One region of the Paenibacillus sp. J22R160 genome, then DNA from elsewhere that is predicted to be linked to it. Evidence: riboswitches for the same ligand, from Rfam matches in the RefSeq annotation. Region 1 holds a riboswitch; each other region holds the start of a gene.
What was found. Region 1 has a riboswitch for cyclic di-AMP ahead of AC58UW_RS06275 (hypothetical protein). Riboswitches for the same ligand answer to the same signal wherever they lie in the genome.

Region 2: it holds a riboswitch for cyclic di-AMP, as region 1 does, so the genes downstream of both, AC58UW_RS25600 (C40 family peptidase) here and AC58UW_RS06275 (hypothetical protein) in region 1, are expected to answer to the same signal.
Region 3: it holds a riboswitch for cyclic di-AMP, as region 1 does, so the genes downstream of both, AC58UW_RS10435 (stalk domain-containing protein) here and AC58UW_RS06275 (hypothetical protein) in region 1, are expected to answer to the same signal.
Region 4: it holds a riboswitch for cyclic di-AMP, as region 1 does, so the genes downstream of both, AC58UW_RS10280 (CAP domain-containing protein) here and AC58UW_RS06275 (hypothetical protein) in region 1, are expected to answer to the same signal.

What each region holds. Positions count from the first base shown of each region.
Region 1 is NZ_JCAUAU010000002.1:578,651-582,860, forward strand. It holds gene AC58UW_RS06260 (oligogalacturonate lyase family protein) at 1-552, shown strand, start outside; gene AC58UW_RS06265 (MarR family winged helix-turn-helix transcriptional regulator) at 639-1,061, shown strand; gene AC58UW_RS06270 (alpha/beta hydrolase) at 1,148-1,945, shown strand; cyclic di-AMP (ydaO/yuaA leader) riboswitch at 2,004-2,142, shown strand; gene AC58UW_RS06275 (hypothetical protein) at 2,227-2,613, shown strand; gene AC58UW_RS06280 (alpha/beta fold hydrolase) at 2,668-3,540, opposite strand; gene gudD (glucarate dehydratase) at 3,714-4,210, shown strand, end outside.
Region 2 is NZ_JCAUAU010000017.1:108,891-113,100, forward strand. It holds gene AC58UW_RS25585 (methyltransferase domain-containing protein) at 1-444, shown strand, start outside; gene AC58UW_RS25590 (DMT family transporter) at 482-802, opposite strand; guanidine-I (ykkC/yxkD leader) riboswitch at 892-994, opposite strand; gene AC58UW_RS25595 (MSMEG_1061 family FMN-dependent PPOX-type flavoprotein) at 1,062-1,673, opposite strand; gene AC58UW_RS25600 (C40 family peptidase) at 1,805-2,278, opposite strand; cyclic di-AMP (ydaO/yuaA leader) riboswitch at 2,282-2,420, opposite strand; gene AC58UW_RS25605 (hypothetical protein) at 2,588-3,406, opposite strand; gene AC58UW_RS25610 (M1 family metallopeptidase) at 3,464-4,210, opposite strand, start outside.
Region 3 is NZ_JCAUAU010000003.1:731,716-735,925, forward strand. It holds gene liaF (cell wall-active antibiotics response protein LiaF) at 1-605, opposite strand, end outside; gene AC58UW_RS10425 (PspA/IM30 family protein) at 782-1,393, opposite strand; gene AC58UW_RS10430 (LiaF transmembrane domain-containing protein) at 1,422-1,721, opposite strand; cyclic di-AMP (ydaO/yuaA leader) riboswitch at 1,891-2,043, shown strand; gene AC58UW_RS10435 (stalk domain-containing protein) at 2,050-2,850, shown strand; gene AC58UW_RS10440 (GNAT family N-acetyltransferase) at 3,176-4,210, opposite strand, start outside.
Region 4 is NZ_JCAUAU010000003.1:702,540-706,749, forward strand. It holds gene AC58UW_RS10270 (hypothetical protein) at 1-153, shown strand, start outside; gene AC58UW_RS10275 (GerAB/ArcD/ProY family transporter) at 170-1,243, shown strand; gene AC58UW_RS10280 (CAP domain-containing protein) at 1,294-1,959, opposite strand; cyclic di-AMP (ydaO/yuaA leader) riboswitch at 1,967-2,102, opposite strand; gene AC58UW_RS10285 (alpha/beta-type small acid-soluble spore protein) at 2,282-2,515, shown strand; gene AC58UW_RS10290 (ATP-dependent DNA ligase) at 2,588-3,433, opposite strand; gene AC58UW_RS10295 (hypothetical protein) at 3,616-3,792, shown strand; gene AC58UW_RS10300 (extracellular solute-binding protein) at 3,868-4,210, opposite strand, start outside.

The DNA of each region.
Region 1 (4,210 bases):
CATTGCTGGCTTGGGCATCCGCAAATTCGTCCAAACGATCCATCGACTATTTTGTTTTGTCATGAAGGTCCTGGGCATCTAATCGATGCTAGGCTCTGGCTGGTCCAAAAGGACGGGACGCGGCTGCGCTGCGCCAAGGAACAAACGCATGATGAGCTCATCACGCATGAGTATTGGCTTGCCGACGGTTCCAGATTTGCCTATGTTTATCGGCATAAGGACGATCTCTATCATGAAAGCATCCGCTTCATGGACTCGGAGACGTTAGCGGAAGAAGTCTGGATGAACTGCTCCAAGTACTGCCACTTTATTTCGAATGCCAATCACACGAAGATCGTAGGGGACGGGCAACTGCCTGAGCAGCATTTCATTTATTTAGTGGATGTAGAGTTGAGGCAAGAAGAGCGACTATGCTCCCATGGAACTAGCTGGAAGTCTTACGGCAACACACAGGATGCCCACCCGCATCCGGCTTTCTCGCCTGATGGCTCGTTTATTATATTTACCTCTGATATGGAGGGAGTTCCTTGTATTTATAAAGTGGATTTGTGAAAAGTAGCTCTAGGCAGCCGGTAACTTAGTTCGGCTGCCTCACATTTATATTTGACATTAGTTTGACGTCAAACTATAATGTAGATATGAAACCTAGAGATGCTGTATCACTCCTATCCAAAATTAGAGAAAAGACGAATCGGTTTATTATATCCGAGATGGCGAAATACGGGGTCGATGATATTGCGATTTCACATGGTGATATTATCTTTGCTCTATTCAAGACGCCAAGATTGACTATGGCGGAGATTGCCAAGAAAATTGATAAAGATAAGTCTACAGTGACTGCGCTTGTTGACAAATTGGTCCGTCTCGGTTACACGATTAAGGAAAGGGACACCGTAGATACAAGAGTTGTCTATGTTTCCTTAACGCCAAAGGGGGAGGAACTGAAACCTGTATTTGAATCCATTTCACAAGACATGCTAAACGTTTTTTATGGTGAGATTACGGATAAAGAAAAAGAGGAATTGCTAAGAATTCTAATGAAAATATATCACAACTTCTAATTTTTTTTGGATAAATAGTTTGACGTCAAACTATAAGGCGAGAGGAGCTTTTTATGAAAGACTATACGAAAGATTTGCCTGACCACATGGTGAAATATATCGGAGAAAATGATCTCTACTTAGAAATATTCGAAGGTGAGGGCCTTCCGGAGAAAGCTACCAAAAGACCTCCGCTTTTATTTGTACACGGTGCCTACACGGGAAGTTGGATGTGGAGCAAATACATCCCTCACTTTATAAGCGAAGGGTGGAAATGCTATGTTATGAACTTGAGAGGTCATTACAAAAGCAGAGTGTTTGATTTGACAAATGTCTCCTTCGAGGATTATTTGGAGGATATGAAAGAGGTTCTGGCTGAGATTAGTGTTCCACCGATTCTCATAGGATTTAGTATGGGTGGCATATTAAGCCAAAAGCTGGCTGAAACCATCAAACTAGCAGGCTTGGTGGTCATCGATACAAGTATAAGCAAGGAAGTATATGAATCTGTACCCTATAAACATATGCCTCAGATGACACCGGGAATCTTAATGCCTGCGCCAACCCGAGAAGAGAATACTAGTATAGATGAATCGGCAGATGATGTTGATTTTCAGAGAAAATATGTAACTATGGAGTCGTCAAAAGCATTTAGCGCTTTTTATTTTTCATTGGAAGCAAACGGTGGGATCTCGGTAGACAGCAGTTTGATGGCCAGCCCAGCCTTGGTGATCAAAGCAGTAAATTGTGAGGAGGATGATGAGCGAGGAAAGGTGACAGCAGCACATCTCCATGCGGAATATACAGGGCTTTGGAATACGACACACACCGGCCTGCTTGTTGGGCAAAGATATAAGGAGGTAGTAGATCGAATAATGATATGGTTAAAAGGGATACATGACTAATGACATAGCATATATAAGAAAATATTACTATTGCTTCTCTTGTAACATTGGAGTAAATTGATAAAATACGCTTAATTCTTTAGATTAAAGAAGCGGGGGAACCAAGTTCTCTGGGGTGAGTACACTTTCATAGTGTTAGGGTTAACTTTCAACCCGAATCCGTCAGCTAACTTCGTCAGCGTAGAAAGAAAAGAATAGAAACATTCATTGGAACCCTGTTACTTGTGGTTCTATTCCCTCGCTTCCTTTTTCTCTTCTAGAGAAAATAGGAGGAACTAGACATGCTGCTTACGAGAGTGACCAAAGGATTGAAGAATCTTTTTCAAGTGAAAAGATCCAATGATTCTGTACAACGTCAACATGAAATTCTTCATTTAAAAAGACGGTTGGAAGAGCTCAATATTCATTTTCCGAATTTGACTTGCCAGCCATCAGGCGTCGAAACACAGACTTTAATGGAAATTTGCAGAACGGTAGCTCAAAACAACGAACTGCTTAACCAACTAAGTTCAGAAAAGGAAGCAGCGGTTGAACCATCACTAGCCAATCGCGTCGGCACCTCTCCCCAAATTTTGGAGGATCATCACAACTTTATCGTTACCATGGCACATATCCTCAGTGGCCCGTATCCATGCCTAAGAGAGTACATCAGCAGCAGTACTATTTAAGTATTATCAACAATAGAAGGGAGCTTGCCCGGCGGCAGCTCCTTTTTCGTTTATTTAAGTAAAGGAACCCCAAGCATATATACGGCCAAAGAACCGCTTGATAAGCTCGGAAACTTGTTGGCTTTGCTCTTCCAAAACAAAATGCCCCCCGCATAAAAAATGAGTTTCCACACACTTGGATAGTTCTCCAAAGGTAAGGGCCCCTTTTAACGTAAATATAAAATCATTTTTGCCCCAGGTTACCAGCGTAGGAGGTTGATAGGTTCGCAGGTAATGCTGCCAAACAGGGTATTCTTCCACATTCTTGCGATAATCGTAGCCCAGTTCCAACTGAATTTGGCCATTACCCGGGCGATCTAAGAATAATTGGTCCATTAAATAACCATCGGGGCTAATTAGATAGGGCTGACACACGCCTGTTAAATACTGCATTTTCGTAAAATCAAAAGTTGTTAGCTTGGCAAAGGCCGCTTCGGTTGCAGGATTACGATCTGCCCAAAGTGCTTTGAAGAGATCGAACGGTTTCCCTAATCCGTTTGCACTAATCACGGCATTCTGAATAACGAACCCAAGAATGCGTTGCGGATTGCGAACAGCCAATCTGAATCCGATAGGCCCTCCATAATCGTGGGCGTACAACATATAATGAGAAATACACAGATTATTAATAAGCTTTTCAATCATAATAGATAGATTCTCGAAAGTGTAAGAAAATTCTTCAACGGAAGGCATACTGCTATTTCCAAATCCTAGATAGTCAGGAGCAATGACATGAAATCGGTCTGCCAGTAAAGGAATTAAATCCCTGAACATATGGGAGGAGCTTGGAAAACCATGAAGAAGGATGATTGTTGGATTGTACGGACTTCCGGCTTGGCGAAAAAATAGTTCCCAGCCATCGATCTTCATTTTTTTATAATGAACCATAATTTCAACTTCCTCTCTAGCGAGCTCATACTATTCCCTAACAAAAATATGTGAATATGAGGTATTTAAGTACTTAGGAGCTAGAGGACGTGGTACAATTTAATCTAAGGTAGTTAATTAGTTTTCACCTTCATTCAACCGGTATACATCCAATTGAAAGGGAGAGGCCAGCCATGAAACAAGAACTACTAAATGAGCAATCGAGAAACCAAACTTCCAGTACGCCCATCATTACCGAACTAAAAGTTATTCCAGTTGCAGGACACGATAGTATGCTCTTCAATCTTAGTGGTGCTCATGCTCCATTCTTTACACGAAATATCGTCATTCTCAAAGACAATGCAGGTCATACTGGCGTTGGCGAAGTACCAGGCGGCGAGAATATTCGTAAAACGCTTGAAGACGCGGGCCCATTGCTTATCGGTCAATCGATCGGTCAATACAATAACATTCTTACTAAGGTTCGCAAGCAATTCGCAGAACGGGATATGGGAGGGCGCGGTTTGCAGACTTTCGATCTTCGTATCACGATACACGCTGTTACGGCATTGGAAGCTGCACTTCTTGATCTCTTAGGTAAATTCCTTGATGTTCCCATTGCTGCACTCTTGGGAGAAGGTCAACAGCGGGATAAAGTAGAGATGTTAGGTTACTTGTTCTATATAGGTGA
Region 2 (4,210 bases), on a different contig from region 1:
GTGGACGTTCGACCAGAGGTGCTGCGAATTGCTGAATCTAAGTCCTGGCCGCTTCATAATACTTCGTTCGTGGAAGGGGACGCCTACCGGCTATCTGAGGTAAAAGGGGACTTTGACTACGGTCTCGCCAACTTCTGGTTTTCGCATATTCCGAAAAATCGCCTGGATTCCTTTCTGCAAGGATTCCACGAGCGGCTTGGACGAGGGGCCTGCGTTTTTATGGCGGATAATGTGTACGTGCCGGGAAGAGGCGGCGAGCTGATTACGAGTGAACATAGCGAAGATACGTACAAAAGAAGGGAGCTGGCCGATGGCTCCAAGCATGAAATTATTAAAAACTACTATTCGTACGAAGAGTTGAATGAAATCTTTAAGCCGCTGTCGGAGAATCTGCGCATATTTGTTGGCAGCTCTTTCTGGTATGTTAGTTACATAGTGGCTTAGGAAATCTTCGGCCAAAGTGAAGTGACAAACGGTAGGCTTAATGTCCGGATGTGAACTTAAGGCCGAGAACGCCGACGAGAATGAGGATCATGAATAGGATACGCAGTAAACTAACAGGCTCATTCAGAAATAGGGTGCCGATAATAATCGCACCTACAGCGCCAATCCCCGTCAAAGCCGCGTAGGCTGTGCCGATGGGAAGAGTTTTCGTAGCTGCTGCCAGAAAATAAAAGCTGATGATCATGCCGACAATGGTGATGCTGGATGGAATCAGTCGTGTAAAACCATTAGAAAACTTCAATGAGATCGCCCAAACGACTTCAAAAACACCTGCAATGACGAGATATAACCATGCCATCTTGAATCACTCCTTTAAAAAGTAAACGAATATGCCCTTAGATCGCGGCAAAAAAGAAAAAGCCTGGAAGCAATATCGCTGCGCGATAAGACTCCCGGGCTTTTTCCCCTCCGTGATCACAGCGTATCCGCTGTGTGTTTTCTCTCGGACCAGACTGACGCTGCAGCGCCACGGAACCCTAGAAACATGATGCCGTCATTATAGGACGTCTTACATGCTATGTCAAGTTACACCTTTTGGAATAAGGGTGATACTTGCCCTATTCCTTCAGCTCGATGCCATTCCGAGCGACGTGAGCACGGAACATGGCCATGCTGTCCGGGTGCTCCTGCGCTGGCAGCCAAGCGTCTTGCTCCCAAACCTTGGATAGCTTGAGGGCGCGGCTGCAGTGAACGAAGCATTCCTGCACTTCAACGCCAACCGCGACAACAGGGAGCTTGCCGCCAAGCTGCATACTTTCCAGCAGCTGCTCATCCTGCGTCAGCCAAGCGCGCCCGTTAATCCGCAGCACGGTTTCGACGCCGGGGATGACGAACACCATGCCGACTTGGGGATTGTCGAGCAAATTTTGCATAGAGTCGATGCGGCGATTCCCAAGCCGTTCTGGATAGATCAGACGCTGATCATCCAGAACACGGACGAAGCCCGGATGGTCGCCGCGCGGAGAGACATCGCAAAGACCCTCTTTATTTGATGTGGATAAGAAAAATAAAGGGGATTTAGCCAAAAAAGCGCGTATATGATCGTCGATGCTGGAGATGACTTTATTCTGGACGGCAGCGTGTGGTTCACCAACACGGGGCCTTAACTCCTCAAGGGACTGAATAATACCAGGGAATGGCGGTTTGTCGTTTCCGCTTGTTAGCGACATGATTCGTGTCCTTTCTCGAAGCCGTAGGACTTCTGACAAATTTGTTACCACAAGAAATGAATAAAAGCCCTGAAAAGCGGGCTCATTCGAGCTAACGCTGGTCTGGGCTTTATTCATGATGAACAAGAAAATTACTTGGATTCAGCAGTTAGTTGATTGTAGATATCATCCCACAGAACACGTCTAGCGGATACATACCTTTTCGCATAGTAGGATTGGCTGAGCTTGTTGATCACAATGCCTTCATTGGAAGCAGAGTGAATGAATTCACCGTTTCCAAGGTAGATGCCAACGTGAGAAACGCCTTTGCCCCCTGTGTCGAAGAACACAAGATCACCTTTACGAAGATCACTTTTGTCGATCCAGTAGCCCTCTTTATTTTGAGCTGCTGAACTATGAGGAAGGTCAATGCCGAATTTATTGAACACGTACGCGGTGAAACCAGAGCAATCAAAGCCTCTTGTTGTCGTTCCCGCATCGCGGTACGGTGTTCCGATCAATTCGTTAACCGTTGTGTCCAATGTGGATTCTGCTGCAGACACACTCCCTAAAGCTACACTCAAAAACAAAACAAGACTAAAAAAAAGAGCAACAACCTTTTTCAACTGCTTGTCTCCTTCCGGTGCCTACGAGGTTAGCTGGAGGGTTCGGTTGAAGGTTCCCTATGATCCCTGTCTTGCAAGATCAATTCACCCGGAGTGGTTCCCCCGTTTCCCCAAGAAATGAGGAATTCGGCATGAAATATTTGGTTTTTTAAGGCTAGTTACTTAATTCGTCATAAACATCGAAATTCCTCCTTTTTCGTGCAATATGGTCTGAAAAAATGTGTAAAGGTTCGCTTTACAGACAAAAAAACCCCCTTTTGCAAGGGGATTGAACAATTCTAAACCATTTTTGGTTTAATTTATTATTTTTTATCGTCCCATTTTGGCGGAAAGAAGCTGAAATTGGGAGGTGATGGACCACATTTGCATGAAAATATGGAAGAGCGGGAAAAGCTGATAAATGATTAGCGCTACCAGACCTGCCCAGATATAGGTCGTTGTGACTGTAATCCCTGCCAAAAGTCCTGAACTGAGGACAAGTATTAGGGAAAGGCCGATAATCGGAAGCGAATACCGCATGAACGTTATCACCGTGGATAGAATGCCGAGCTGCGCAGCAATGGCGAACTGCACGTACATAAAAAGCAGATGCAGCAAGAATCCATATACCAGCATACCGATTAACCAAGGCAATAAGTCGAGAGAGGCTTGTTCATAAGATGTGCTGTGAGCGAGCACCTTCTGCGCTTTGGGCAGCACCCAGATGAGAGGCAGCAGTGACAAGACGATTCGGATCATATATGCGGCGAAGAAGGGGAGCGTGAGTTCCTTGATGCCGCGGACGAAGCGATAGCCGGCATTTTGATCAGAGTGTGTGAGCGAATAGTAGACGCCGCTGTTCAGCATAGGGGTGAGCAGCATGCGAGCTAGGAGCAAGGCAGCCAGCCACAACAAGTAGGAATGGCTAAGATCCGTTTTGAATAACTGGAACTGACTTTCGGCTAGAAAAAGCTGGAGGGCTTCCTTCGGCTGGTCACCGCCGGGAAAGCGGTGCATGAGAGGGACTAGCACCCCTTGTACAAGCTTATAAAGCAGCATACCCCAACACATTTGGTACATGAATATGACAATCGTGGCGAAGGGTTGCCGTAGAGCCGCCCTGAAGCCGGATTTAAGATAAGTTGTCACGGGTGTCCCTCCTAAGCGTTGTTTGCTGAAGGCAAACTTGCCTTGTAGAGTGGGCGCCTACCAGGCCACCCACCCGAAAATAGCTTGCAGGAATTGAACAATGCCAAGATTTAGGCGGAGCTTCCACTTGGTATCTACTTCTGCTTGCATGTAGTTATTAATATGCTTGTTCTCAAGAATGAGCGAGTAGCTCGGATCGATGCGAACCCAGTCTACAGGCGTCGTATGGGTTAGTTTGTATTCAATGCTGCTCTCTTTGCCGTCCCATGTTTTGTCGAGCACCGTGCCATCAGCGAAATGAAACTGGATCGGCACCTCAGGCGAATTTCCGCCGCGCTTGGAGATGAGGATCGTGCTCTCGTAAGGGCCAGCACCTTTGCTGCCTGCAGCTTTCACATGGATGCTCTCAATCGAGTAATCAATCATCTTCGAGCCGTAAACATATTCATTGAAGAAGTCGTCCCACTTCATTTTGGATACATCCTCGACAACGTTTTGAAAGTCTTTGGTGGAAGGATGCTTGAATTGCCACTTTTGAAAATAGGTGCGCATGATTCGATCCATGGTCTTGATGCCGACCTGCTTCTCAATCGCTTTCAGCACAAGTTTGCCTCTTGTATACACATTTTCTGCGTATTGATCATGTCCGGTATAGGCCCAAGCATTTTGCCGCAGGGCATCCGGAGAAGTAATGTAGCTGGACTCGACAGGTAAATTCGGTTTCGCTCCGAAATCGGCTTCCATCACCTTATCCTCGGCATAGGAGGTAAAGCCCTCATCCAGCCAAGCTTCTTCGAACTCATT
Region 3 (4,210 bases), on a different contig from region 1:
TGGTCGCAGCTCTCATAATTGGACGATTGCCAATGCAATTTGTTCATTACGCCAGACTCGCGCTCACTGCCGACTTGGATTTGACCAAAGGTGACAGAAGCTCCTACTGAAACGCCAATATCATCTGGTACCTTTATATCAACATCGCCTATCACACCTTGCAGGATAAGCGTCGTTTCCTTTTGCTCCAAAATGGCCAGCGAGAGATCGATATAGGTCTCGCCAATAATATACCACGTTGAACTATTGCGCATGATCCAAGGCTCACGTCCCAGACGGACGCTATCCATCAGCTTCTGCTTCTGAATATAGGTGTCATCTTTATGCACCTGCTTAGAACGGATGAAAAAGAACCCTAGTGAAATCAAAACAATAGCGAAAACAATCGTAACATGATCGCCAAACAGAATGACTGCTCCCACTCCGATGAGCACAAAACCTTTGCGGTCTTTGCGGGAACGGACTCGATGAATGCCCAGCAAGACGAGGATAATCGCAAGAATGGGGAAAAAGCCTATCGTATGATCCAGAAGCAAAAAAAGACCGGCGCCAATCAGCACTAGGGCTGTATTCCGGTTGCGGTTGTTTTTGGTTTCTTCGCCCATCTCTGCACCTCCTCTGGCTGCCGATTAATTCGTTCATTATAGATTCCTAGCATACCATAAGAATGGACAGCCTCCAAGATGCAAATCCTTGCCCAGCAAGGATCTGATAAGAGGAATGGAGGCCGGAACTCGGCTGCGCCGCATGCTTTGCGCGGCGCAGTACAATCACGCGAGGCTTATTTCTTGTCGCGCCAATCCTGCTGAAGCTTGCGCAGCTCCTGCTGGAGGTTGCTGCCAGCCTCCTTCAGCGTCTCTCGCGACACGCGCCCCGCCACGCGCAGGCCCTGCAGCGCTTCCCGGCCGAGCTCGCGGCCGGTCGCTTCCAGCTCGCGCAATGCCTCGCGAGCTTCTTCCTTGGACAGCCCGCTGCGCGGCTGTCCAGCGCCTGCTGCGCGGCCGGCACGCTGCGCCGCCAGCTCATCTGCGAGCGCCAGGCAGACGTCCTGGCTGCTCGCGTACTGCGCGCGGTACTGCTCGCAGGCAGCTTCCAAGCGCAGCTTCTCTTGCAGCGCTAGACGCGCCAGCTCTTCGTCGCCAGCGCGCATGGCCAGCTCGGCCTGCTCGGCACGCAGCTGTGCCATCTCCTCCGCGTCGACGCTTAGCTTGCGCAGCTCTATCGTTCGCTGCAGCGCCTCCTCGTAGCGCTCCTCCAGCTCGGCGATGCCCGGCGATCCTCCGGAGCGTCCGGAGTCGGAGTGGCAACCTCCCCGTTCATGCAGGTCCAGCTTGCTTGCTGCTTCCTGCCAGGCCATATCCGCCATTTTACCAATACGATGAAATACGCTCATTATCCCACACCCCCTAAGTTCCTATTGATTAAAGTTTGAACTCCGCCGAATCGTTTTGCTTCTTCAGCATGCGATAGCCGTAATAGATTAACCACACAGCAAACACAATCGCGAGGAATCCAGATAATTTTGTAATTAAAATCAAAGCGCCAACTCCAAAAATAACCCATCCAATCTTCTTTCCATTAGTAATCCCGACATAACCAAGCCCCACCATCACCACAGGAATCAACAATCCCATTACATGAAAATGCATACCAACTTGATGCATACAAATGAGGAAGCCTACTGCTATTAGAATGAATGCCCAGCTTTTCGATCGATTCATACTCATAATTGCAACCGCCCTTCGCGTAATCTTCATGCTACTATCGTAGCCGAAATGCAAACATGTCAAAACGGACTCCCGACTGTTTTTGTACCTAGACCTAAGTCCAGTACGCACTAAGACCTGTAACCATATTTTGGGTGTTGTTTCTCTTATTCTATCAATGATAAAATATTTAAAGCCGAGTCCGGTGCACAGACAAAGTGCCGGTACGGGGGACGATTTACATGGGGTGAATATTTGCTCTGTACGCAGAGCAGACTAGGGAGAACCTTCTTCCCGAACCCGTCAACTAACCTCGGAGGCTCATTTGAAGGAGGATTTCCAATTGAATTTGTTTACAAAAGGGTTAACATGCCTTGCTGTGTCCGCCACAGTTTTGGCAGGGGGCTTTTTTTCCCTATTTTCGGGACATGCTTACGCAGCCGCGAGTATGGACGTGAAAGTTCAAGTCAATGATGACCTGGTTCAATTTCCGGATGCACAACCTTATTTGGATGACAACCATGCAACACAAGTACCGATCCGTTTCGTAACAGAGAAGCTGGGTTATGACGTACAATGGCAAAAGGAAGGCGACGAAATCAAAGTCACCCTTAACAACGACAAGCATTCTATTTCCTTAGTGTCAGGTCAAAAAGAGGCCGAAATCGATAGCACGCGTGTCGAGATGGACACACATGCCGAGTTCCAAAACGGGCGTGTATACGTGCCACTTCGCTTTCTAAGCAATGCTTCCGACATCCCCGTTCAATGGGACGCAAGCAGCAAACTAGCGATTCTAAGTAAAGATGGCCATCAACACGCACCTGATTATGAATTATTTGAGTCAACAGCCTACTCGGCAGATCCATCTGAAAATGGCGGATTTGGTGCTTTGGATTATATGGGTAATCCATTAGGAATCGGAACCGTTGCTGTAGATCCATCTGTTATTCCACTTGGATCTAAGCTCTATATAGAAGGTTATGATTTCAACGGCCTGCCGAAAGGCGGCATGTATGCTTATGCAACGGATACTGGCGGATCAATCAAAGGTAAACGCGTTGATATTTTTGTTCCAGGCTCCAAGCAATCTTTACGCAAATTCGGCTTCCAAACTGTTAAGGTGTACAAACTAAACCCGTGATGATCACGGGTTTTTTAATTTTGGCGAACATACGGCTACTGAGAGCCTCACATAAACTGCCCTGCAACTCCGGGCTCTCCAAATCTACTTGATCGAATCGCCTCAAAGGAACTGGAGTCCGCTATTGGAGGAAAATTGAGCATTTCTCTTTCGGAACGGAGCTACCGGCTCTTATTTGCCATCAATGATGTAATTTTCAGGTGAAATCGGCAAAATAGCGAACTGTAGTTTCCCTTACATGTCAAAACCATCCTTTTCCGAGAGATAGCGGACTGTAGTTCCCTCCAAATAAAAAATCAGCCCCGGAACACCGGGACTGATTCATCTAAAAGAAATCCGCCAAATACGTCGTCCGCTGCGGAATAGCTGCTTCCAACCTCGTAACTAGCTCCTTCGAGCCTTGAAGCCGCTCAATTCTAGCCATAAAGCCCGCTTTTTGATAACTCATAAATAAGGCTGTCAGCGTTTGTATACTACAGGTCAGTAGCTGGTCATCAGCTAGTTGCTCACCCTCAGCTAACTTGGTTACCTGCGCTTTTTCCCCGTTGTCTGTAAATTGTAATTTGAAAATGCCGTCGTTCCAATCAGCATGCGGGTCAGAAATCCTCAAATAGATCGGTTCAACTTCCTTGCGCAGTTCAAACCTATATTGCTTAAGGAAAGCTTCAACATCTACAATACGCGCTGAAAAGTATGTTATTTTCTCTTGCTTAAACTTAGGGTCATGAACTAAGAAAGTCAGTTGATCATCGATTGGCGCTTTAACCTCCACCTTGGAGATCATTGAATCATGATCCGCTATGAACTTCCATAACCCACGTCTTGTTTCTTCATCTAAAAACACCATCTCATGAATGATTGCCGTAAACTCTTTCACTTGATAAAAAACATACCCCGTCCGTTCGCCCTGCGCATTTTCATAGAGGGCTACCATACCTTTTTTGTTTCTAAAATATTTGTTGTTCCACCAATTAGCGTCCCGCTTCAACATGCCATTGAATTGCTGGGCATATTGCTCATAAATAGGATTCAATAACTCCCATTCCTTCGTCACACGAACGATAGAACTGCCTTCCGAGGCATGAAATTTAGGAAGCTTATCCCCAGGAATTTCATATTTCAGGTAATCAATATACGTCTCCCAGCCATATTTCCGATAAAATTCAAACTTAAATGGGGATAGAAAGGAAAGCGTCTGCCCTTGCTCCTTCATGACCTTGAGTGCTTGAAGGATCAGCTTCGCGACCATCCCATTACGCCTGTACTCCGGCCACGTCGCTACTCCCGCAATTCCGCCCATGGCAAAACGCTCGCCATTGAGCCACGTATGAAATGGATTAATTTGAAGCTTCGCTGCTAG
Region 4 (4,210 bases), on a different contig from region 1:
AACGCGCCAAACAAAGAGAAAGCGGCTTATCTCTCCATCTTGGCCCTATGCTGGATTCTAGCGATCATATTGGTCATGAATCCAAGCATGCCAGGTCCGACGCAGCTGGTGAATGCAATTTTCCACCCTCTCGGTAAACTCTTAGATCGTTAAAGGAGCTTTTGTGGACATGCAGATCGGCGGGAAACAATTATTCTGGATGATATTGATCATGCAGCTGGGGATGACCATTTTACTGACCATTAATCCAGCTATCCAAACTGCGAAGCAAGACGCTTGGCTTTCAACGGTTTGTGCAACCGGGATAGGTGTAGGCGTCGCATTTATTTGTACTCGGTTGAGCCTGTCTCATCCAGGGCAAACCATGATTGAATTTTCCAAGAGGTTATTGGGTCGATACGTCGGCAATATGGTCATCGTGGTGTATTTCATCTACTGGTACAGTGTGCTTGCGATTATACTTAGGCAATACTCAGAGTTCATCGTCGCGACTATTCTGCCGAGAACCCCCATCCTTGTCCCGATTCTGGGTATGCTCCTCGTTGCGATCTATGTAACTTTCTCAGGGATAGAGGTTATTGCCAGATGCTGCGAGATCCTAGGTCCCTTCACCCTGTTTGGGATTGCAATTCCTCTTCTGCTCAGCCTAAAAAATATCCACATCAACAATATCCTTCCCTTCTATGTGGATACCGGTGCGATGACAATCTTGAAGGGAGCACTGCCGACCTCAACGTTTCTTGGGGATTGTATCCTGCTGCTCGTCATCATGGGTTTTCTTTCTAAGCCCCAAACAGGGGTGAAACCGGCCATTCTTGGGGTGGCTGCTGCAGGTTTGTTAACAAGCATTTCGACTTTCTTAATCGTTTCCGTGTTTGGACACCTCTCCGCTTCGGGCCAAACCTATCCTTACTTTAATTTGGTTCGTTATATTACCTACTACGACTTTTTCCAAAACCTCGACTCCTTTGTTGTCGCCATTTGGATTATTAGTGTGTTCACCAAAGTATCTCTCTACTTTTTCGTCTGCACGTATGGAACAGCTCAAAGCTTTGGTCTTAAAAAATGGCGACGCATAATTTGGTTCGTAGCGCCTGTTATCTTACTGCTAGCTTTGATCCCGCGGGACTTTATCGATAGTTCCGTGCTTTTTCCGCAAAAAATCGCGATCCCTTATTTCTTGCCTGTCCATGCGATCGGTCTGCCGCTTGTGATGTGGGGAGTTGCTAAGTGGAAAAAATAAATAAAACCCTTGGGAATTCCCATCCGGGAAATCTCAAGGGCTGCTTTGGATTAATTGCTGATGAATTCTTGCACCCATTCTCCGTTATAATAGGCAACGCCAATCTTAGTGAAGTTAGGGCTCAAAATATTTTGACGGTGGCCTGTGCTGTTCATCCACGCTTTCATGACGGCTTCAGGCGTAGGCTGTCCTTTGGCAATGTTCTCACCTGCATAGGAATAACGAATGCCATAAGTGCTCATCATATCAAAAGGTGACCCATAGGTCGGCGACGTATGATCAAAATAGCCGTTGTTGTACATATCCTTGGCTTTGTCCAATGCCATAGCTGTGAGTGCGCTATCGCTAGTTAGCGCTTTTAGCCCAGCTTTTACCCGTTCCTGGTTAACTAAAGTAACGACTTGGCTGGCATAAGCCGACTGCGCTGGCGCAGGTGTAGCTGGAGTAGCAGGGGCTGGTGTTTGCGTACCGCCGGTTGTACCCGTGCTGCCCGGAATGTTCAACTTCATCCCTGACCAGATCACATTCGGGTTGGCAACCTGAGGGTTGGCCTGAATGAGGGAAGTGAGGCTCACGCCATACTTCTTGGAGATTAACCACATGGTGTCGTTGCCTGACACCGTGTGCGTGGCGGACGCGGCCATGGCTGCGCTTGAGCTCATAAGGACACTAAGTCCAATAGCACCGGTAACGACTAGCTTTTTGTAACGTTTCAACATAGAAATCTCTCCTTTTTGCGGCCTGCGAGGTTAGCTGTCGGATTCGGGTCAAAGAGTAATCACCCGGCCGCTTAGATAGCGGCTTCACCCCAAAGGATGGGTCCCCCGTGCTTCCTGAGAAGCTTCGGCCTTCTAAGTTTTTGATCCATAATCGATCTTTCCGATTGTAACACGGGGTTTTACTGAAAACATGACTCAAAATTTTCCAACACTTTTTGAAAGCGCATTCAAAGCACTTCGAAAATATTTTCCAAATACATGAATAAAAAACCATAACTTCCACAAAATACTCATACACCAAATAAAGGAGTGAATCCAGATGGCTAGCAGTAGAAGCAATTCCATACTTGTGCAACAAGCAAAATCAGCTCTTGAGCAAATGAAATACGAGGTCGCTCAGGAACTAGGTATTCAGATTCCTCAGGACGGATATTATGGGTACATGGCTACTCGCGATACTGGGGCAATCGGCGGACATATTACGAGAAGATTGATTCAAATCGCTGAGCAACAGCTAAGCGGCAGCAGCAACGGCAACTTTAGACGCATGTAAGTAACCGCATGTACAGATCAAAAAGACTGCACCACCACTTCCTCCTTGGTGATCCAGTCTTTTTTGTTTTTCTCAAATCACAAATTCCATAAAAACCGGCGATCGAAGCCTTCCGTTTCTCGTCCAGTTTTTCGTCTTAACCTTGGCCATCAGCCGCGGTTCCATATAGGCGAAATGGTTGTCTTCTTTGAAAACTAAGCGATGCTTCACGCCGTCTAGCGCCTTCTGATGCAGAGGTGTTACCCCTGTCTCAATCACCCCGACAGGAATTTTCAATCCATTCGCAGAGTCAATAGAGGCAAGTAGAGCAAAGTTATTTTTCCTATAACCAGAAATGTAGACATCAATATAAGTCCAGTTAATCACTTTTTGCCATTGCCTGGAGCGTTTGTTGCTTTCGTACTTAAAATTTTCTTTTTTAGACTTCAAAATGATGCCCTCAAGCCCATCCTGCCGGATTTTCTCAAAATAATCCACCGCTTTACCTTCGTAAACCTTCACTTTTTTGTACCTATCATTCTCAATAAAAGCCTGATCTAACAGCTCCTTACGTTTAAGCAAGGGCAATTCGGTGACATCAATCCCCTTGTATTTTAAAATGTCAAATGCGCAAAATACAACAGGCGATAAATCCGTCGGAGTTAAAAATCTAGCTGACATCGCTTCAAAATCCGGTTTACCTTGATCATCCAGAATGACCAATTCACCGTCAAGTATCGTTCCCTCAGGAATCGGACATTGGAATAGCTCAGGAAATTTGTGAGTAACCAATTGATTGTCTTTCGTATATACATATAGTTTGTCCATATTTGAAAGAATACACCTAAGACCATCTAGTTTAACTTCTGCAACATGATGTTTACTGTTATACGGTCTATTATCTTTGGCGTCTTGCAAAAGCATAGGAGAAATGAACATATGAAATCACCCTACGTTAGATGATACTGCACAGTTATTCATCTGCCTATAGGGACTTGGAGGAAATCGAGACCAACCCGCTCCATTTTCGACAAAACAAGTGCAAACTATCTCTACAATGCGACAACTAAATTCGCAAATCCCTTTTATAATGAAGATAGATGAATGGGAGGGATGTTCGCATGGACAAGCTATTTATCAAAAGATTGCATACTTTGAATCGCCGCGACGAGCTTAGATCAATGCTGCTGATTGAAGGTATTAAACTCACTCTCAAACGGAAAAAGGAACTCGGCTTATTTTATAGATTGTTCAAGAAAACCAAGAAGAAACCCATTGTTGCTAAAGGATGGAACTAACATGCCACACGCAAAGAGGCGACCAAGAAAAGTAGAATCCTCTACCTTCATGGCCGCCTCTACTATTTTCCTGCCTTACTTGCCGCTCTTCGCATATTGCGCGCTGAACTCCTCAATCACTTTATCGCCGCCGGCTTTTCTCCACTGCTCAATCGCTTGCTTCCAGCCTGCCTCATCAATTTTACCCAGGATATATTTCGTCCGGGCATCGTCAATGATCGGCTTCAGCTCGCTGCCTTTGGTCGTTTGCGTCTCGGAAACGAGCGGATTCGTCGGGTTGTTGACCGCGATGGCTTCGTTCTCTTTGATCATTTTGCCGTACTTCTCCATGAGCGGCGTTTCTTTCCCCGTCGTTTTCGCCGTATACTTCGCCACTTGAAGCTGTAGATAGCTGGAGCCTACTTCGGTGTCCTGCAGC